DNA from 4 places in the Sodalis sp. RH15 genome. Region 2 is predicted to be linked to each of the others. Evidence: predicted binding sites of a transcription regulator. Region 2 holds the regulator's gene; each other region holds the start of a gene.
What was found. Region 2 encodes PurR, which represses purine synthesis genes. Its sites were predicted from a motif close to CANGCAAACGTTTGCNTG; they were not measured.

Region 1 (3,246 bases), 1.2 Mb from region 2:
AATGCCGCTGGGTTCGAAGGCGCGGATTTGCGCTTTTGTCACGTCCCAGGCCCAGAGTTCGCAATAGACGCCCAGCTCGCGCACGCGGCGGGCGATAAGTTGCGTGTACTGCGAACCGAAGTCCAGGATCAGAATGCGATGTTTATGGATATTATCTGTCATAGAAGGCGTATTCCAAGAGCGGTGGTCAAAATACAACACCACCCGGCCGCGGCCGGGAAGAAAAAATCAGGGATGGCCAATCCTCGGCCATCTGACGCAACGGGCGGCGCACCAGGGAGATAATGCACTATTACCGCCCGCAGCGCACCGTCCGGCGCGTTTAGCCCATGCGGTAATTCGGCGATTCTTTGGTGATGGCGACGTCGTGGACGTGGCTTTCCTGAATGCCGGCGCCGCTGATGCGGACAAATTCAGCCTTGGTGCGCAGTTCGTCGATGGTGGCGCAGCCGGTGAGTCCCATGCAGGAGCGCAACCCGCCCATCTGCTGATGCACTATCTCTTTCAGGCGGCCTTTGTAGGCCACCCGCCCTTCTATGCCTTCCGGCACAAGTTTATCGGCGGCGTTGTCGGTCTGGAAATAGCGGTCGGAGGAACCTTTGGACATGGCGCCCAGGGATCCCATGCCGCGATAGGATTTAAACGAACGGCCCTGGTAGAGTTCGATTTCGCCGGGGGATTCCTCGGTACCGGCCAGCAGCGAGCCCACCATGACGCATGAGGCGCCGGCGGCAATGGCTTTGGCGATATCGCCGGAGTAACGGATGCCGCCGTCGGCGATAACCGGAATACCGGTGCCTTCCAGCGCTTCCACCGCATCGGATATGGCGGTGATTTGCGGTACGCCGACGCCGGTAACGATACGGGTGGTGCAGATGGACCCCGGCCCGATACCCACTTTAACCGCGCTTACGCCCGCTTCCACCAGCGCGATGGCGCCGGCGCCGGTGGCGATATTGCCGCCGATAATCTGCAAATCGGGATATTTTTCACGGGTGGCGCGAATGCGCTGCAATACGCCTTCGGAATGGCCGTGGGAGGAATCGATGAGCAGCACGTCGACACCGGCGGCCACCAGCGCGTCGATACGCTCTTCATTACCCGCGCCCGCGCCCACCGCCGCGCCTACGCGCAGCCGGCCGTGCTCATCTTTGCAGGCATTGGGCTTGCGTTCCGCTTTCTGGAAATCTTTTACCGTGATCATGCCCAGCAAATGGAATTGTCCGTCCACTACCAGCGCTTTTTCTACACGCTTCTCGTGCATTTTTTGCAGCACGACTTCGCGGGCTTCGCCCTCTTTCACCGTCACCAGGCGTTCCTTGGGCGTCATGACCGCGGTGACCGGCTGGGAAAGATCGGTGACGAACCGCACATCGCGGCCGGTAATGATGCCCACCAGTTCGTTGTCATCGGTGACCACCGGATAACCGGCGAAACCGTTGCGGGCGGTCATTTCCTTAACCTGGGACAGGGTGGTTGACGGGGTAACGGTCTTGGGATCGGTCACCACGCCGCTTTCATGTTTTTTCACCCGGCTGACTTCTTCGGCCTGGCGCTCGATGGACATGTTTTTATGGATAAAGCCGATACCGCCCTCTTGGGCCAGTGCGATAGCCAGGGGCGCTTCGGTAACGGTATCCATGGCCGCGGAGAGCAGCGGAATGTTGAGACGGATTTTTTTGGTCAGTTGGGTTCCCAGCTCGGCTGTGTTGGGCAGAACCGTGGAATGTGCAGGTAAAAGGAGGAGATCGTCGAAAGTCAGGGCTTCTTTTGCGATACGTAACATAGCAATATCTCACCAGGGTGGATGTATAAAATATTGCCGTGGCATTATACAGAACGTAAACGGTTGCCTCCAGCTATTTTTTTAAAAAAACCTTGATAACCGGCCAGCGTTAAGTAATATCAACCGATTAAGTCTTTTTTAACAAAGTTGATCCAGCTCACATGTCTGCACCCGCCTCGTCACTGATTTTTACCGTTTCCCGCCTGAATCAACAGGTGCGTGAACTGCTGGAAAGCGAGATGGGCCAGATCTGGCTAACCGGCGAGATATCCAACTTTTCCCAGCCCGCCTCCGGCCATTGGTATTTTACCCTGAAAGACGATCGCGCCCAGGTGCGTTGCGCTATGTTCCGCAACGGCAACCGGCGGGTGACCTTCGCCCCGCGCAACGGGCAGCAGGTATTGGTGCGGGCTTCGTTGACGCTGTATGAACCCCGCGGCGACTACCAGCTGATTGCCGAGAGCATGCAGCCGGCCGGCGACGGTTTGCTGCAGCAGCAGTTCGAACAGCTCAAGCAGCGGTTATCGGCGGAAGGACTGTTCGATCAGATCCATAAACAGCCGTTGCCCAGCCCGTCCCGGCGGGTTGGCGTCATCACCTCCGCCAGCGGCGCGGCGCTGCACGATATTCTGAACGTCCTGCGCCGGCGGGATCCGTCGCTGCCGGTGGTGATCTACCCAACGCCGGTGCAGGGACAGGACGCGCCCGCGCAGATCGTCCGGGCCATTGAAACCGCCAACCGCCGGCGGGAGTGCGATGTGCTTATCGTCGGCCGCGGCGGCGGTTCGCTGGAAGATTTATGGAGTTTTAACGACGAACGGGTGGCGCGGGCCATTTTTGCCAGCATATTGCCGGTGGTGAGCGCCGTCGGGCACGAAACCGATGTGACCATTGCCGATTTTGTCGCCGATCTTCGTGCGCCTACCCCCTCGGCGGCGGCGGAGCTGGTGAGCCGCAATCAGTTGGAGCTGGTGCGCCGGTTGCAGTCGCAGCAGCAGCGGCTGGAAATGGCGATGGATTATTATCTGGCCCAGCGCCAGCAGATTTTTACCCGCCTGCAGCACCGCCTGCAGCAGCAGCATCCCCATTTGCGGCTGGCGCGCCAGCAAACCACGCTGGTCAAACTGCGCCGCCGGCTGGACGACGGCGTACAGGCGCAGCTGCGGCTGGCGCAGCGCCGCCATGAGCGGGTGCAGCAGCGGCTGGGCCAGCAATCGCCGCTGCCGCGCATCGGCCGGGTGCAGCAGCAATTGCAGGCGCTGCAATATCAGTTGCAGCAGGCCATGACCCGCCGGTTGAATCAGCAGCAGCAAAAATTCGGCATGTTATGCTCGCGGTTGGAAGGCGTCAGCCCGCTGAATACGCTGGCGCGCGGTTTCAGCGTTACCACCGGCGCCGATGGGGCGCTGATTAAACGCACCGGGCAGTTACAGCCCGGCGATGCCCTGACCACCCGTCTG
Region 2 (3,246 bases):
CCTCTTAAAGAGGTGTTGAAGATAACCAAAAAAAGCAAACCGGTGACCGAGCAGAAAATCACCCGTCATAGCACAGACAAACCAAAAGAGCTCGTTGCTGAAAAAAGCAGCAATAAAAAATTACATTCCCTACCCGTCGCCAAAGCGAAAGAGCCGGCCGTCGAAAAAAACCACGTTAAAAAATTGCATCCAATGCCCCCCGCAAAAAAAATAGCCAAGTTTACCCCGCCGAAAAAAGGCTACAAAAAGGGTTACGGCAGGCATCGGATGAAAGAAAGCGCCACGCTCGATCTCATTGCCAACGATCAACCCATCATCATGAGCGATAGCCACAAAAAACGCTATCAGCATGCCAAATTGACGGCGATGAACAAGCTGATGTCCCAGATGGGCAAGCCTTATCGCTGGGGCGGCATGTCGCCCAATACCGGGTTCGATTGCAGCGGCCTGATCTATTATGCTTATAAGGACGTGGTACGGATTCATATGCCCCGTACCGCCAATGAAATGTTCCATTTACGCGATGCGGCGCCGGTGAAGAAAGACGATCTGGAAAGCGGCGATTTGGTTTTCTTCCATATCACCAACCGCGGCGCGGCGGATCATGTGGGCGTTTATTTGGGCAACGGACGGTTTATCGAATCCCCCCGCACCGGCCGCGATATCCGCATCAGCTATCTGAATGAAGATTATTGGGCGGATCACTATGTCGGCGCCCGCCGGGTCGTGACGCCGAAAACCATTCGCTGAAAGGAAAAAAAGGCGCCTGGGCGCCTTAATTCATTACCGCGGTAAAGCTGAACGCAATGATCACCAGCAAGGAAAATACCGTGGTCATTAATGACAATTTGAAATCGCTGCTCATCACTTCTCCTTATCACTACACCTATCGCTGAACGGGATATCTTTACACCCGTAGGTTGTAAGCAGTGTCGCATAACCCGATTAAAAAAGCTTGCCGGGCAGCAACTCCCGAGCATATTTATCTTTATCGCTTTCACTTTAGTGCCGAATCAAGGAAAATTGGCGATTTATTTATTTCGGCGTACAGGAGTTCTACACGCATGGCAACCATTAAAGACGTGGCGAAACGCGCCGGGGTATCCACCACTACGGTGTCACATGTCATCAATAAGACGCGATTTGTGGCGCAAGAGACCAAGATCGCCGTTTTGGAGGCCATCGGGCAGCTGCACTATTCCCCCAGCGACGTGGCGCGCAGCCTTAAGATCAACCGCACAAAATCCATCGGCCTGCTGGCCAGCTCAAGCGAAGCGCCCTACTTCGCGGAAATTATCGAGTCGATTGAGCACCACTGTTTTGTGCGGGGATATACCCTTGTGCTGTGCAACTCCCATAACGATCTGAACAAACAGGGCGCCTATCTGGCGATGCTGGCGCAAAAACGGGTGGACGGGTTGCTGGTGATGTGCGCCGAATATCCCGAACCGTTGCTGAATATGCTGGAAGAGTATCGCCATATCCCCATGGTGGTCATGGATTGGGGCGAAGCTCGCCGGGATTTCACCGATACCATTATCGACAATGCCTTCGCCGGGGGTTACATGGCGACCCGCTATCTGATTTCCAGGGGGCATCGCGATATCGGCGCCATACCCGGCCAACTGGCGCGCAATACCGGGGGCGGCCGTCATCGCGGCTACCTGCGGGCCCTGGAAGAAGCCGGCATCGCCATTCCCCATCAATGGATTGTGCAGGGGGATTTCGAACCGGAATCCGGCTATCAGGCCATGAAACTCATTCTGTCCAGGCCGCAAAGGCCCACGGCGGTATTTTGCGGCGGTGATATCATGGCCATGGGTGCAATGTGCGCCATTGATGAAATGGGCATGAAGGTTCCCGATGACATCTCAATTATCGGTTATGATAATGTGCGCAATTCGTGCTTTTTTACCCCGTCATTGACTACCATTCATCAACCCAAAGAAGAGCTGGGCGAGGCCGCGCTGACCATGCTGCTGGACCGTATCACCAGCAAACGGGAAAACGCCAGGATTATCGAAGTGCATCCCGCCCTGATTGTACGCCGTTCGGTGGCCGACGGCCCGTTTCGCTCCTGAAGGGCGGCGCACGGCCTCCTGAGCCCCTTATCAAAGGTGATTCGCTCCCGAATGTAATAATATATTTCATACCGCCGAATGTGCCTGATGAGTTATTGTTTCGATAGGAAATCATTAACTTATCTGTGAAATACATTATTCTGTCAGCTATTGTCTAAACCGGAATGCAGGCTTATACTCAATATCGTTAACAAATATAACGAGTTGTCTAATAATTTTGCTTTAAAAGAATGTCGTGTTTTTACATGGCGTCATCCTATTTATGAAGCGCCCGTCTGACAAACAGTCTATTGGTGTTTTTTATATTCCTCTGTTTATTGTGGTACATCCGACACCACGGATACCCGTGGATGATTATAAAAGCCCGCAGGTATCGGCTACGCTTTTCCTGACGGGGTTATAACAGAAGAAAGGTGATGGAGAAGCTATGAGTTCCTCGTGTGTTGAAGACCTGAGCTTTCATGATAATGCTTGGTATCGAATCATCCATGAAATGCTTGCTGAGGCAGGTGTAAAGATCAACGGCGCAAGGCCGTTTGATATTCATGTCAAGAACCCGGAATTTTTTAAACGCGTGCTAGAGGACGGGTCATTGGGGTTGGGTGAAAGTTACATGGACGGCTGGTGGGAATGCGAGCGACTGGATATCTTTTTTCAGCGCGTTTTAAGAGCCGGTTTGGAAAATAAGCTTCCCCGGCATTTCAAGGATGTTATGCGCGTTGCCGCCGCGCGGCTCATGAATCTTCAGTCTAAAAAACGGGCTTGGATTGTCGGCAAAGAGCATTATGACTTGGGTAATGACCTGTTCAGCCTGATGCTGGATCCCTATATGCAGTATTCGTGCGGCTATTGGAACAAGGCCACCACCCTGGAGGAAGCGCAGCAGGACAAGCTCAGGATGATCTGCGAAAAGCTGCAGTTAAGACCGGGCATGACGCTGCTGGATGTGGGCTGCGGCTGGGGCGGGCTTGCCGCTTATGCGGCCAAGAACTACGGTGTTTCGGTTCAGGGGGTGACTATCTCCGCTGAACAGCAGAAACTGGCGCAGGATCGCTGCGAAGGTTTGGACGTCACTATCTCGCTGCAGGATTACCGCGACCTCAACGTGCAATTCGACCGTATCGTTTCGGTGGGCATGTTTGAGCACGTAGGTCCGAAAAACTAC
Region 3 (3,246 bases), 2.8 Mb from region 2:
ACTGCGGCGCAGCGTAAAGCTGACATCGTCGACGCCGGGGCCGCTAAGATGATTGACCGCTAGACGTTCCTCGCCGAGAGGGACTTCAATGCGCGGGTATTGCTCTTCCAGGCGACGTCCCACCATCATTTCGATCAGGGCGTCTTCCTGTAACTCGGTTACCCGGCGTTCGGCGATAAACTGCCCGTCCCGAAGCACCGTGACATCGTCGCAGATTTGAAAAATCTCTTTTAACCGATGGGAAATATAAACGATGCCGCAGCCCTGCTGCCTGAGTTCGTTTATCACGCTGAACAGCGACGCCGTTTCGGTATCGGTGAGCGCATCGGTAGGCTCATCCATGATAATGACCCGGGACTTGAAGCTGATGACCTTGGCTATTTCCACCATCTGCTGATCGCCGATGGACAGCTCCCCCACCAGACGGTGGCTGCTATACCGCAGATTGAGCCGGGCCAACAGCTGGTCAGCTTCGCTGTACATCCGTTTCCAGTCGATACCGCCGAACCGATTGAGGAATTCGCGGCCGAGGAAGATATTTTCCGCAATGGTCAACTGAGGAATAAGATTCAATTCTTGATGGATAATGCCGATACCGGCTTCCTGGGATGCCTTCGGCCCGCTGAACGCCACCTCTTTTCCCAGGTATGACAGGGTGCCGGCATCTTTGCTGTAGATGCCGGTCAACACTTTCATCATGGTAGACTTGCCGGCGCCATTCTCTCCCACCAGCGCCATAACGCGGCCGGGATAAACCGTCAGCGCCGCGCCGGTAAGCGCCTTAACCCCCGGGAAGGATTTGTCTATCCCTGTCAATTGCAGTAACGGTTGCATAGATGCCTCAGAAGGTGACGCCGGAGCACAGGATGACATTGGCGAAAGGAGTGCATTCCCCACTGCGGATGACCGCGCGGCTATATGCGGTCTGGGCTTTGAATACCTGGTGGCTGATATACTCGATGGCAATGGTATTGCCCTGTTGCTGCTCAAGGGCCGTCAACTGATCCAGCAGCGCCTCATGCAGCTGAGGATTAATTTCCGCCATTTCCTTGGCCAAAATGGCCTTTTCTACCTGCATTTCGCTGACAACCGCGCTCACCACCTGTAAAAAGGTCGGCACACCCCGGGTCAACGCCAGATCAATCCTTTGGCTTGAAGAGGGAATGGGCAATCCCGCATCGGCAATCGTGACCTGATCCGTATGGCCCAGACGGGAGATGAGCGCAGAGACGTCAGCGTTCAGTAAAACACCTTTCTTCATTTTCCTGCCTCCACCAGCGAAACGTTTCGCTGAGGATGAAATTAGTTAAAAAAGCAGAGGTGTACAAGCTCAATCCATCAAAAATGTGATCGCCATCGAAACGTTTCGCTAGTGATAAAAAAGATTATTCACACAAGCAATTGAATTTGAGAGTGAAGCGAGAAGAGGATGCGGTCGCCGGAAAAACGTGGTCCGTCAGGGCAGCGGGAAGAAGATGTGAGGAAAAAAACCGACGGCTTATTGCCATCGGCCAGACTGTTGACAAATGCACTCGAAGTCAATAAGGCAGGGCAGGTTGCCAGAAGAGTAAACCGTCCGCGCCATGGGTGGCGCGGATCGAGCCTACAGGGATGTATTCACGGCGTGTTTACGATCTGGTAGCCTAACCCGACCGAACACTTTGTCAACAAGCTCACCGATGGCTTATAGCCATCGGCGTTATGCTTGGGTTAACGGTTAACGTTGGTTGATTTGATCGAAGCTGCCGCCGTCGGAGAAATGCACTTTTTGCACCTGCTGCCAGCTCCCGAACACATCCTTCAAGCTGTACAGCTTGAGCTGTGGGAATTTATCGGCAAATTCCTTCGCCACTGCCGGATCACGGGGACGATAATAGTTTCTGGCCGCGATACGCTGGCCTTCCGGCGAATAAAGATAGGTCAGATAAGCGGTAGCCACGTCGCGGGTTCCCCGTTTGTCCACCACTTTATCTACTACCGATACCGTAGGCTCCGCCACAATTGACTCGCTGGGAACAACGATATCGAATTGGCCTTTACCCACCTTATTCACCGCCAGCAAAGCCTCGTTTTCCCAGGCGATTAAAACGTCGCCGATGCCGCGTTCCACAAAGGTATTCGTGGAATCGCGGGCGCCTGAATCCAGTACGCTCACATTTTTATAAACCGCCTTGACGAAATCCTGGGCTTTCGCCTGATCGTTATTATTATGATGCAGCGCATAACCCCAGGCGGCCAGATAGTTCCAACGCGCGCCGCCGGAGGTCTTCGGGTTCGGCGTGATGATGGAGATGCCAGGCTTGATTAAATCAGGCCAGTCATGAATTTGCTTGGGATTGCCCTTACGTACCAGAAAAACAATAGTGGAGGTATAAGGCGCCGAGTTATCAGGCAGCCGGGTAATCCAGTTTTTATCAATCCGGCCGCGCGCTGCGATGGCGTCCACATCAGATTCCAGCGCCAATGTCACCACATCCGCATCAATACCGTTGATAACCGAGGTAGCCTGCTTACCTGACCCGCCGTGGGATTGCCGAATGGTGACCTTGTCGCCGGTCTTAGCCTGCCAGTATTTGCTGAAGGCAGCATTGTAGTCCTGATAAAGCTCCCGTGTCGGGTCATAGGACACGTTCAATAATTGGATATCTTTTGCCAGCGCGCTTCCCGACAATAAAATCAACAACAACCCTGCTTGCCACTTTGACATCGTTGCTCTCCCGAAGAGTCTTTTTATCACCTGAATATCGACTAAGCAGAGAGTGTCAGAAATCCTGTAACATTTTAAAGAATAAAAACGTAATTTATATAAGCAAAAGAGCTAAACCACAGAGGGTAAAAAAAACCCCCGATGACGGGGGCGTTAAATAGCGGGAAGTTGAAGCGATCAGTAGAGTTTTTTAGCACATTCCAGCAAATCACTTTTGAACGGCCGTTTCATGTTTTCTATGGCGTCGATAATGTCGTGATGGACCAATTTATCATTTTGCACCCCGACGCAGCGCCCGCCGTAGCCCTGCAGCAGCAGTTCGATGGAAAATGCCCCCATGCGCGAGGCCAGGATGCGGTCATAAGCTACCGGGCTGCCGCCACGCTGGATATGACCCAATACAGTGGCGCGGGTTTCACGGCCGGTTTCTTTTTCAATATATTGCGCCAATTCGCTGATATTGCAGATATGTTCGGTGATGGCAACGATGGCGTGCTTTTTACCCTTGGCGATACCGGCTTTAATTTCATAAACCAGAT
Region 4 (3,246 bases), 1.1 Mb from region 2:
GCGCCGCCGGCAGGATGGTCAGAATGGCCACCCATTCAAAACGCGGTGTGTAAAAGGTCGGCATGGCAAACCAGTGCGCGGCCGCCACCGGCGATAAGTCCACCGCGCCCATAAACCAGGCCAGGGCATAACCCGCCAGTACCCCGATAAGGATCGGGATAATCGCCAGGAAACCGCGGAACAGTACGGACCCCAGCACCGTCACCGCCAGGGTCACCATGGAAATGATGACGGTGGAGTGATCAACGCTTGCCCCGTCGGCAGGCAGTAGCCCCGCCATATTGGCCGCAACGCCCGCCAGTTCCAGGCCGATAACCGATACGATGGCTCCCATCGCCGCCGGCGGGAATACCACCTCGATCCAGCCGGTGCCGGCCACTTTGACAATCCATGCCACGATGCAAAACAGCGCGCCGCAGGCGATAAAGCCCCCGAGGGCCGATTCGTATCCCATCGGCAGCAGCAGCAGCACCGGCGATATAAAGGCAAAGCTTGACCCCAGATAGGCCGGGATTTTTCCTTTGCAAATGAACAGATACAGCAGGGTGCCGATGCCGTTGAACAACAGCACGGTGGCGGGATTGATTTTGAATAAAATCGGCACCAGGACGGTGGCGCCGAACATGGCGAACAGGTGTTGTAAGCTCAATGGGATGGTTTGCAGCAACGGCGGGCGTTCATCCACTGCGATGGCGCGACGGGTCATGTGAGTTCCTCAATTTAAAATCAAAAAAAACCGACCCTTCCGGTCGGCTTGATGTTATTTGGTACCGAATAACTTATCGCCCGCATCGCCGAGGCCCGGCATGATGTAGCCTTGCTCGTTGAGGCCCTCGTCAATGGCCGCCGTGTAGAGTTCAATATCGGGATGCGCCGCTTCCAGCGCCGCCAGCCCTTCCGGCGCCGCCACCAGTACCAGCACCTTGATAGCTTTGCAGCCGGCCTTTTTCAGCAGATCGATTGTGGCAATCATCGAGCCGCCGGTGGCAAGCATAGGATCCACCACCAGGGCCATGCGCTCGTTGATATCCGACACCAGCTTTTGAAAATAGGGCACCGGCTTGAGCGTGGTCTCGTTGCGGTAGATGCCCACCACGCTGATACGCGCGCTGGGGACGTTTTCCAATACGCCGTCCATCATGCCCAGGCCGGCGCGGAGGATAGGCACGACGGTAATTTTTTTGCCCTTGATCTGATCGATTTCAACCGGACCGCACCAACCCTCGATGGTGACTTTTTCAGTCTCGAGATCGGCGGTTGCCACATAGGTCAGTAAACTACCCACTTCCGATGCCAATTCGCGAAAACGCTTGGTGCTGATGTCATTTTCACGCATTAAACCAAGCTTGTGTTTAACGAGCGGGTGTTTTACTTCAACGATCTTCATCATTACTCTCCCCAGGAAGCATTGAACGGTCAAAAAAATCGCGAGATTATAACCCCTTTTTTTTGCCGCGCCCTATGAAAATAGCTGATCCCGATCAATGGATTATTAAAATTCACTATAGACAATGAAAAGCCAAATGGTTTGACAACACCACTCGCAAACGTTTGCCCGCGCTGTTAGAATTGCCCGCGCCCTATTTAAACCGCAACATATCATCTCCGTGGGGATCTTGCAGTGACCGAAAAAACCTCTCTCAGCTATAAAGACGCAGGTGTGGATATCGATGCCGGCAACGCATTGGTAGACCGCATTAAAGGTGTGGTGAAACAGACGAAACGTCCCGAAGTCATGGGCGGGCTGGGTGGCTTCGGTGCGCTGTGCGCGATACCGCAGAAATACCGCGAGCCGATTCTGGTTTCCGGCACCGACGGTGTCGGCACGAAACTGCGTCTGGCGATGGATCTGCAACGTCACGATACCATAGGTATCGATCTGGTGGCGATGTGTGTGAATGATCTGGTGGTGCAGGGAGCCGAACCGCTGTTTTTCCTTGATTACTTCGCTACAGGAAAACTGGATGTGGATACCGCCGCCCAGGTCATCACCGGCATCGCGGAGGGCTGCAAGCAGGCCGGCTGCGCGCTGGTGGGGGGCGAAACGGCGGAAATGCCCGGCATGTACCACGGTGAGGATTATGATGTCGCCGGTTTCTGCGTCGGCGTGGTGGAGAAATCAGAGATCATCGACGGCAGTAAAGTCCGGGCGGGGGATACGCTGCTGGCTCTGGCTTCCAGCGGTCCCCACTCCAACGGCTACTCCCTGGTGCGTAAAATTCTGGAGTTCAGCCAGACCGATCCGCTGCAAACGCAGCTTGAGGGCGCGCCTTTGGCGGATCATCTGCTGCAGCCTACCCGCATCTACGTCAAGGCGCTGCTGCAGCTTATCGCCCAGACGGAAATCCATGCCATCGCCCATCTTACCGGCGGCGGTTTTTGGGAGAACATCCCCCGGGTATTGCCGGCGGATACCCGTGCGGTGATTAACGAAAGCAGCTGGCAGTGGCCGGCGGTATTCCATTGGCTGCAGCAGGCCGGCAACGTAAGCCGCCATGAAATGTACCGCACCTTTAACTGCGGCGTCGGCATGGTGATAGCGGTTCCGGCCGAGAGCGCGGACAGCGCGCTTGCTATGCTGGGCGCCCTGGGGGAAACCGCCTGGAAGCTGGGGGAGATCGAACCCCTTACCGGCGAGGACCGGGTGATCATCCGCTGATGAAAAAGATTGTCGTGCTTCTCTCCGGCGAAGGCAGCAATCTTCAGGCGGTAATGGATGCCTGCCGGGACGGTAAAATTCCGGCGCGGATCGCCGCGGTGTTCAGCAACCGCGCCGATGCCTACGGATTACAGCGCGCCGCCCAGGGAAGCCTGCCGGCCCATGCCCTTAATCCCGGCGATTATCCCCATCGGGCCGCCTTTGACCTGGCGTTGATGGAACGCATTGATGAACACCGGCCGGACGCGGTCATCCTGGCGGGTTATATGCGTATCCTGTCGCCGGCGTTTGTCAGCCATTATGCGGGCCGGCTGCTGAATATCCACCCTTCCCTGCTGCCGCGCTATCCCGGCCTGCACACCCACCGCCAGGTCTTGGCCAACGGTGATGCTGAACACGGCACGTCAGTGCACTTCGTCACCGAGGAACTGGACGGAGGGCCGGTGATTTTGCAGGCGAAGGTGCCGGTGTTTCCGGACGATAATGAAGCGGAGCTGGCGGCGCGCGTCAAAACCCAGGAACACGCCATTTATCCCCTGGCTATCCGTTGGCTGCTGCAGGGCCGCCTGGAATTGCGGGACGGCATG

Region 1: a site for PurR is predicted at 1,839-1,856, ahead of guaB (IMP dehydrogenase). Genes of this name have one in related genera too.
Region 3: a site for PurR is predicted at 1,276-1,293, ahead of rbsD (D-ribose pyranase). Genes of this name have one in related genera too.
Region 4: a site for PurR is predicted at 1,541-1,558, ahead of purM (phosphoribosylformylglycinamidine cyclo-ligase). Genes of this name have one in related genera too.

Annotation. Positions count from the first base shown of each region.
Region 1 is NZ_CP178738.1:4,504,226-4,507,471, forward strand. Features, by position in the region: gene guaA (glutamine-hydrolyzing GMP synthase) at 1-162, opposite strand, end outside; gene guaB (IMP dehydrogenase) at 323-1,786, opposite strand; gene xseA (exodeoxyribonuclease VII large subunit) at 1,948-3,246, shown strand, end outside.
Region 2 is NZ_CP178738.1:3,277,525-3,280,770, reverse strand. Features, by position in the region: gene ACL2XO_RS14950 (C40 family peptidase) at 1-750, shown strand, start outside; gene ACL2XO_RS14945 (YnhF family membrane protein) at 776-865, opposite strand; gene purR (HTH-type transcriptional repressor PurR) at 1,065-2,081, shown strand; gene cfa (cyclopropane fatty acyl phospholipid synthase) at 2,509-3,246, shown strand, end outside.
Region 3 is NZ_CP178738.1:6,051,670-6,054,915, forward strand. Features, by position in the region: gene rbsA (ribose ABC transporter ATP-binding protein RbsA) at 1-834, opposite strand, end outside; gene rbsD (D-ribose pyranase) at 842-1,261, opposite strand; gene ACL2XO_RS27325 (sulfate ABC transporter substrate-binding protein) at 1,718-2,707, opposite strand; gene pfkA (6-phosphofructokinase) at 2,885-3,246, opposite strand, start outside.
Region 4 is NZ_CP178738.1:4,415,921-4,419,166, forward strand. Features, by position in the region: gene uraA (uracil permease) at 1-706, opposite strand, end outside; gene upp (uracil phosphoribosyltransferase) at 761-1,387, opposite strand; gene purM (phosphoribosylformylglycinamidine cyclo-ligase) at 1,622-2,659, shown strand; gene purN (phosphoribosylglycinamide formyltransferase) at 2,659-3,246, shown strand, end outside.